2 regions of the Hymenobacter sp. genome follow, and region 1 is predicted to be linked to the other one. Evidence: riboswitches for the same ligand, from Rfam matches in the RefSeq annotation. Region 1 holds a riboswitch; the other holds the start of a gene.

What was found. A riboswitch is a leader RNA that binds a small molecule or an ion and turns the genes downstream of it on or off. The one in region 1 is predicted to bind cobalamin.
Region 2: it holds a riboswitch for cobalamin, as region 1 does, so the genes downstream of both, VF629_RS02065 (TonB-dependent receptor plug domain-containing protein) here and VF629_RS02270 (acyl-CoA thioesterase) in region 1, are expected to answer to the same signal.

The regions. Positions count from the first base shown of each region.
Region 1 is NZ_DASVSI010000016.1:2,198-5,598, forward strand. Features, by position in the region: gene VF629_RS02265 (MDR family MFS transporter) at 1-832, shown strand, start outside; cobalamin riboswitch at 907-1,129, shown strand; gene VF629_RS02270 (acyl-CoA thioesterase) at 1,274-1,663, shown strand; gene VF629_RS02275 (putative sulfate/molybdate transporter) at 1,742-2,926, opposite strand; gene VF629_RS02280 (M23 family metallopeptidase) at 2,983-3,401, opposite strand, start outside.
Region 2 is NZ_DASVSI010000013.1:3,730-7,130, reverse strand. Features, by position in the region: gene VF629_RS02075 (TonB-dependent receptor) at 1-274, shown strand, start outside; gene VF629_RS02070 (transporter) at 351-1,208, shown strand; cobalamin riboswitch at 1,301-1,525, shown strand; gene VF629_RS02065 (TonB-dependent receptor plug domain-containing protein) at 1,687-3,401, shown strand, end outside.

The DNA of each region.
Region 1 (3,401 bases):
GCTGGGGCTGTTCGGCGTGGCGGTGGCGTCGCTGATGGCGTTTGTGTTTCGCAGCCTGCGCCACGAAAACCCCATTCTGGATTTTGGCCTCTTCCGCAACGACGTGTTTCGCACGGCCAACGGGGCGCTGTTTCTGTTGGGCGGGGCGTTTCTGGGCATCATCATTTTCCAGCCCCTGTTCATGGTGAACGTGCTGGGCGAGTCGGCCACCCGGGCGGGCGTCAGCCTCATTCCGCTGTCCATGGGCGTGGTGATGGGCTCGCTGCTGGCCGGGCAAATGGTGTCGCGCTTCGGCCACTACAAGCGCTGGATGCTGGGCGGGCTGGTGGTGTTGCTGGGTGGTCTGTCGCTGCTGGCCACCATGCCCACCACCATTGGCTATTACCAGATACTGGGCTACTTGCTGCTGTGCGGCATCGGCCTGGGGCCCACCATGCCGCTCTACACCCTGGCCATTCAAAACGCCATCGAGCCGCGCCTGATGGGCCAAGCCACTTCAGCCTGTCAGTTTTTCCGGCAGATTGGCGGGGCCATTACGGCCTCGGTGCTGGGCACGGTGCTCACGCTCACGCTGGCGCAGAGCATTCCCGTGGGGGCCGCGCCGGCCGTGGTACCCGTGAAGCAAGCGGTGGTATCCGAAGGGCCAGCCTTGCCCGCTGCGGCGGCTACGGGGGCGGCCTCGCCGGTGGTGCGGGCGGCTTTCTCCAAAGCCATTTCGCGGGTGTACCTGGTAAATATTGTCCTGGTAGTTGGAGGTCTGCTGGTCACGCTTCTAGTGCCAGAGCTGCCCTTGCGGAAAAGCAATGCGGAAGCGCCGCCAGCGTCGGAATAAAGCGCCTCGGCACTTTGCCGAAGTATCAGTCAGCGCCCACCTGCTACCTTCGCCCTGTCGGTTCTCAATTTGATTTCCTTCAATCAGCGGACGGTTTTCGGCCGGGGCTTCGGCGCCGACGGAAATTAAAAGGGAATCGGGTGCAACTCCCGAACAGACGCGCTACTGTAAGTTTCCCGGCCTCACCGGTCGGAGCAGGTAGCCCCAACTAGGCCCATTGGTCCGCCGTGTGCGGACCGAGAAGGGCGGGGCTCACCCGAAACAAGTCAGGAGACCTGCCGGCCGCCGAGTGATGCTGCTCCCGCGCTACGGGGCTGGCATTGGGTGGGCCCGGCTGCCGCGTGCTGAACGTGGGCAAGTCGACGTGCATTCGGTGTGGGCTGAGTAAAAGCAGGGGCATGAAAGCAAAAAGTGGCCTTCCCCGCCTTCTTACCCCTTGCCATGCTTCTCGCCGACCGTATTGCCTGCGCCGAAACGCGCATTTTCAAAGCTGTATTCCCCAACACCACCAATCACTACGATACCCTGTTCGGCGGTACCACGCTCATGCTGATGGACGAGGTGGCCTTCATCGCCGCCACCCGCTTCTCGCGGCTGAAAATGGTGACTGTGTCCTCGGAACGGGTCGATTTCACGCATCCCATCCCCGGTGGCACGCTGGTGGAGCTGGTGGCCAACATCGAGCACGTGGGCCGCACCAGCCTCAAGGTGCGCGTGGAGCTTTTTGTGGAGCAGATGTACACCGACGAGCGCCGCCGGGCCGTCACGGGCCTGTTCACCTTCGTAGCCGTAGACGAGCACAAGCAGCCCGTCCGCATTCTTGCGGATTAGGGCTTAGTTGTTCGTTGTCAGTTGTTAGGCTCATTATCGAAACTAACAACTGACAACGAACAACTGACAACTAAAAACCTAATGCTTCCCCAGTCCCACCCAGCCGCGCTGCACGGCATAGTACACGCTCGTGCCTACCACCAGCCCCACCAGGTAGCCATACGGCAGCCCGGCGCAGAGCAGGCCCACCAGCAGCGCCACCAGCATATCAGTGCGGATGCCGCTGATGTCGCGCAGCAAAGCGGCCAGCGTGAGGGCTTCAAACAGCAGCAGCACGCCAAGAATGGGTAGCGGGAAAATCTGGACCACTTGCTGGAAACCCTGGCTGAAGAACAGGCCCAGGGTCAAAAACAAGCACCCGTACAGCACCACCGAGCCGCCCGTGCGGGCCCCAAACGCGTAATGCCCCACCATGCCGCCCGAGCCATGGCACACCGGAAAGCCTCCAAAAAATGGGCTCACCAAGTTCATCAGGGCATAGGTCAAGCTGATTTGGCGCACCGTGAGGCCGCGCTCGGGGAAGTAGTCGGCCGCAATCTGGCGGGTGGCCAGCACCGAGTTGCCCAACGACAGCGGAATCTGGGGCAGCGCCAGCAGCACCGCGCCGGTGAGTATGTCGGCCGTTTGAGGCAGGTGCCACGTGGGCAAATGCACGCTAATGGCCTTTTGGGCCGTGGCCAAGTCCAGCTTGAAAACCAGCGCGTAAGCCACGCCCAGCGCCACCACCAGCAAGGCCGCGGGCCAGCGCCGGTTGCCCAGTAGCACCACGATGATGCCAAACGCCGCCGCCGCCAGCGCGTAGCCGCCCACGCCATCGGCGGGCACGTACTGCTTCAGGGCCAGCGTGGCCAACTGCAAGGCCAGCCCAAACTGAATGCCGCGCACCACGGCCTTGGGCACCAGCCGGGCCAGCGCATCAATCAGCCCCGTTATCGACAGCAAAAACATGCTGACGCCAATGGCCAGCCCGCCGCCGAAAATGACCCGGCCCGGAATTTTCTGGGCAATGACCAGCGCCGCGAATGCCTTGAGCGGCTGCACGGGCATGGGCATGCGGTACCACAAGCCCGAAAACACCTGCATCAACCCGAACAAGATGAGCACCCCCGCGCTGTCGACGCCCGACGCCGCGATGACACCAATGAGCAGCGGCAAGTCCGTGCCCAAGTCCCCAAACGCGCCGGCCAGCTCGTTGCGGTCGAAGCGAATGGGCGGGCGGGCAGGAGCGGGGCGCGGTTCGGCCTGGGTTTGGGTTGGAATCATTGGGTTTTCAGCAAGCGCTAAGGCTAGTAAAGTCTGGTTAGCACTTGAATTTTACACTATTTGAAGTTGATAACTTCGCCGTCTAGGGGAAGCTGCACGTGCCGAACCGGCTGAGGGCCTGCAAGCAATTGAACCTTGGTTGCGCGGTCGAGAACGTCGCCGATGGCAGCCGAGCCGAGTCGATGGAATGCGTCAAACGTGAACGGCAGTCCCTCCGATTCCTCAAAAGTCGCCCTGGTGGCGAGTTGGAAATGCAAGTGCGGCGCGTTGCTATTACCGGACTGTCCGAGCCGGCCGAGTATGGCCCCGCGCCGCACCCGGTCGCCCACCTTCACTGTGAGGCTGCCGGGTTGCAAATGGGCGTAGGTGGCGAAGCAGTTTGGGGCAATTTCCAACACCACAAAATTGCCCATTAGCGTTCGATTCGTCAGGTCGGTAGGCGTCGGTAAGGAAGCCAAAGGCTTGTGGTTCGGTT
Region 2 (3,401 bases), on a different contig from region 1:
CCGCCAAACCCGGTTTTATGCCCTCGACAACACCGAAACCGCTACGGTCGGCTACGCCCTGCTGGGCCTGGGGGCCGGCACCACCTGGAGCACCCGCGCCGGCCGCCCGGTGGCCCAGCTGTTTGTGCAGGTCGACAACCTGTTTGATACCGCCTACCAGGCCCACCTCAACCGGCTGAAGTATTTCGAATACTACGCCGCTTCGCCCAATGGCCGCTCGGGTATTTATAACCCCGGCCGTAACGTGAGCGTGAAAGTGGTGGTGCCGTTTTAAGCTGCCACCCTAGGCACCAGCTAAAAGCTGCATGGCCGAAACCGTGACCAAAACCTCGGCGGTACGTACACGGCGCATGAAACAGCTGTTCTGGCTATTGCTTCTGCTGCCTGCCGCGGGGTGGGCGCAGCAAGCTCCCAAGAAACCCATTCCCTACGACTCGGCCCATTTTAGTTGGCGCAAGCCCGTGCCGCGCAACCGCCTGCGCGAGCTGCAGCCCGACCGTCCCGGCGTGACCGAAAGCCCCTTCACCGTCGACGCCGGCCACGCCCAGCTCGAAATGGACCTGCTGCGCTTGGTGAACAACGGCTCGAAAAACACCGAGCGGGAGCGGGAGTGGAAGTACGCCTACACCCTATTCAAGCTGGGCCTGAGCCGCCGCACCGACCTGCAACTCGAAGTGCCCCTCTACAAAGTAGCCAAACAGCGGCCCGCCGAAGCGAGCGACTGGCAGCAGCGACAGGCCGGCTTCGGCGACGTGACCCTGCGGGTGAAGCACAACTTTGTGGGCGACGACCAGGAAGGCAAGTTTGCCATGGCCGTCATCGGCTTCGCGCGCCTGCCCACCGGCGGGCGGGTAGGGGGGGGCGGCATGGAATATGGCCTGGTGCTGCCCACCGACCTGGAGCTGAGCGACAACGCCAACCTTGAAGTTCAACTCGAAACCGACCTCAACTACGACCGCGAAGAAGGCCGCCGCTTTGTGCGCCTCATGCCGTCGGTGGCGGTCGAGTACGACTTCACCGAAAAAGTGGGCCTCATTGGCGAAGCGGTAGGGCAGTGGAACACCCAGCAGCGCCGCTGGCAAGCCTCGTTGAACTTCGCCCCCATTTTCAAGGTGACCAAGAACCTGCAGCTCGACGCTGGCACCCACCTGGCCATGAACCGCTTGAGTGACCACGAATATTTTGTGGGCTTCACCGTGCGCCGTTAGCGAGTAGCGTGGTTGTACCTGGAGGGACTCTGCGAAGCCGCGTGCGGAAGAACGTTCTGCCACACGCGGACTCGCAGAGTCCGCGCTGCATGTTACCTTTGCCCCGCTATGGTGCCAACCCTCCGTCCGGAGGCGCGGCTGAAAAGGGAATCCGGTTCAACGCCGGAGCTGTCCCCGCAACTGTACGCTTCACATCGGGGTGGGCCCCGCACGCCACTGTTCGGCGCTGGTTTTCGGTTCGAAAACTGGTGGTTGGATGGGAAGGCGGCCCACTCGGCGGAGCAAGCCAGGAGACCTGCCACAGCATTCACAGGTTCAGCATTCGCGGAGGACGAATGGAGAAAGAGAACAGCGGCTGCTTTCGGGTAGCCGGTTTAGCAACTGTTTTTCGGCCTCGGTCTGACGACTGACTTCCTCAATTGAGGCGGTTTGGCGGCGGATTTTGAATCGAATTTTCCTAACCGAAAATTTGATTCGGATGCATTTTTTTCAATTAAGTCGGGCCGCGCTGCGGTGCGGCTTGCTGCTGGTGCTTGGGCTGAACGCGGCCCACGCGCAACAGCCCGCGCCCGCCGGTGCCGCGCCGCCCGATTCTGCGCAGCTGAGCCGGCGGCGCCACCGCCTGCCCGAAGTGCGGGTGCGCGCCGTGGGCCCCGAGCGGTTTGCCGTGGGCAGCCGCCGCTTCGAGCTGGACTCGGCCGTGCTGGGGCAGTACCGCGGCGGCAACCTGGCCGACGTGCTGCAAGCCCGCACCCCCATTGCGCTCAAGAACTACGGCCCCGGCCAGCTGGCCACCATTGCGTTGCGGGGCACCTCGGCCCAGCACACGGCCGTGCTCTGGAATGGACTGAACATCATGCTGCCTACTTTGGGCCAAAACGACTTTTCGTTGTTGCCCATTGGCGCCACTACCCGCGTGGCCATTCAGCCTGGCCCCTCCGCGGCGCTCTACGGCAGTGGCGCCGTGGGCGGCGCCGTCCTGCTCAACTCCGAGCCCGACTGGCGGCCCGGCTTCCACGGCAGCGTGCAGGCCGACGCGGGCAGCTTTGGCGTGCGGGGCGGCAGCCTCGAAGCCCGCACGGCCACGCCCACCGTGGCGGTGCGGGTGGCCGGCAGCTACCGCGAAGCTCAGAACAACTATTCGTATGTGCTGCGCGAAGCGAGTGGCCCCGTGCGCTACCAGCTGCGCAATGCGGCCCTGCGCCACCAGTGGAGCATCAGCCCCGACGTGGCCTGGCGCGTGGGCAAAGCCGGCGAGCTAACCGCCGCCGCGTGGCTGACCGATGCCGACCGCGAAATCCAGTCGGGTGTGAACGTGACCGCCACCCAGGCCCGCGAGCACGACCAAAGCCGCCGCTTGGTGCTGGGCTACCGCCACGTGGCCGCCCGCCGGCAGTGGGCCGTGCGCGGGGCCTGGTTCGAAGACATCCTGAACTACCGCGACGGCGGCGACCCCAGCAACTCGCGGGTGCGCACCACCCAGGCCCAGGCCGAGCACACCAGCGCCCTGGGCGCCCGGGGCAGCTTGCGCCTGGGCGCCGAAGCGCAGCATTTCAGCGCCCTGGTCGATGGTTACGGCATGGCCAAAGTAGCCGAGAACCGGGCAGCCGCGTTCGCCCTGTTGCGCTACGACCCCCGGCCCGGCCTGCGCCTTTCGGCCAACTTGCGGCAGGCCGCTCTGCCAGCCGGGTTGGCGCCGCTCACGCCCACGGTGGGAGGGGAGTGGGACCTGTTATCATTAGCGCAGGATTCCCTGCTCACCAACTCATCAACTCGCCAGGTCACCGCCAAAGCTAGTGCGGCCCGCAGCTACCGCGCCCCCACCCTGAACGAACGGTACTGGCTGCCCGGCGGCAACCCCAAGCTGCGGCCCGAAGAAGGGTTGGGCTACGAGGCCGGCCTGCGCCACCGCCTGACGTGGCCCAGCGGCGTTACGGCCGAAACCGAAGTCACGGCCTTTCGTCAGGACGTCAACGACTGGGTGCAGTGGCTGCCCAGCCTTAGCACCGGTATTTGGAGCCCGCGCAACCTGCGCCAAGTGCGCAGCCAGGGCGTGGAGGCGAGCACGGCCCTGCGCCTGCGCCAAAAGCAGTACTCCGGCGGCGTGCAGCTGGCCTACCACTACACCGACACCCGCAAAACCCAAGGCACCGCCGCCGACTCCGACCCGGTGGGCGTGCAGCTAGCCTTTGT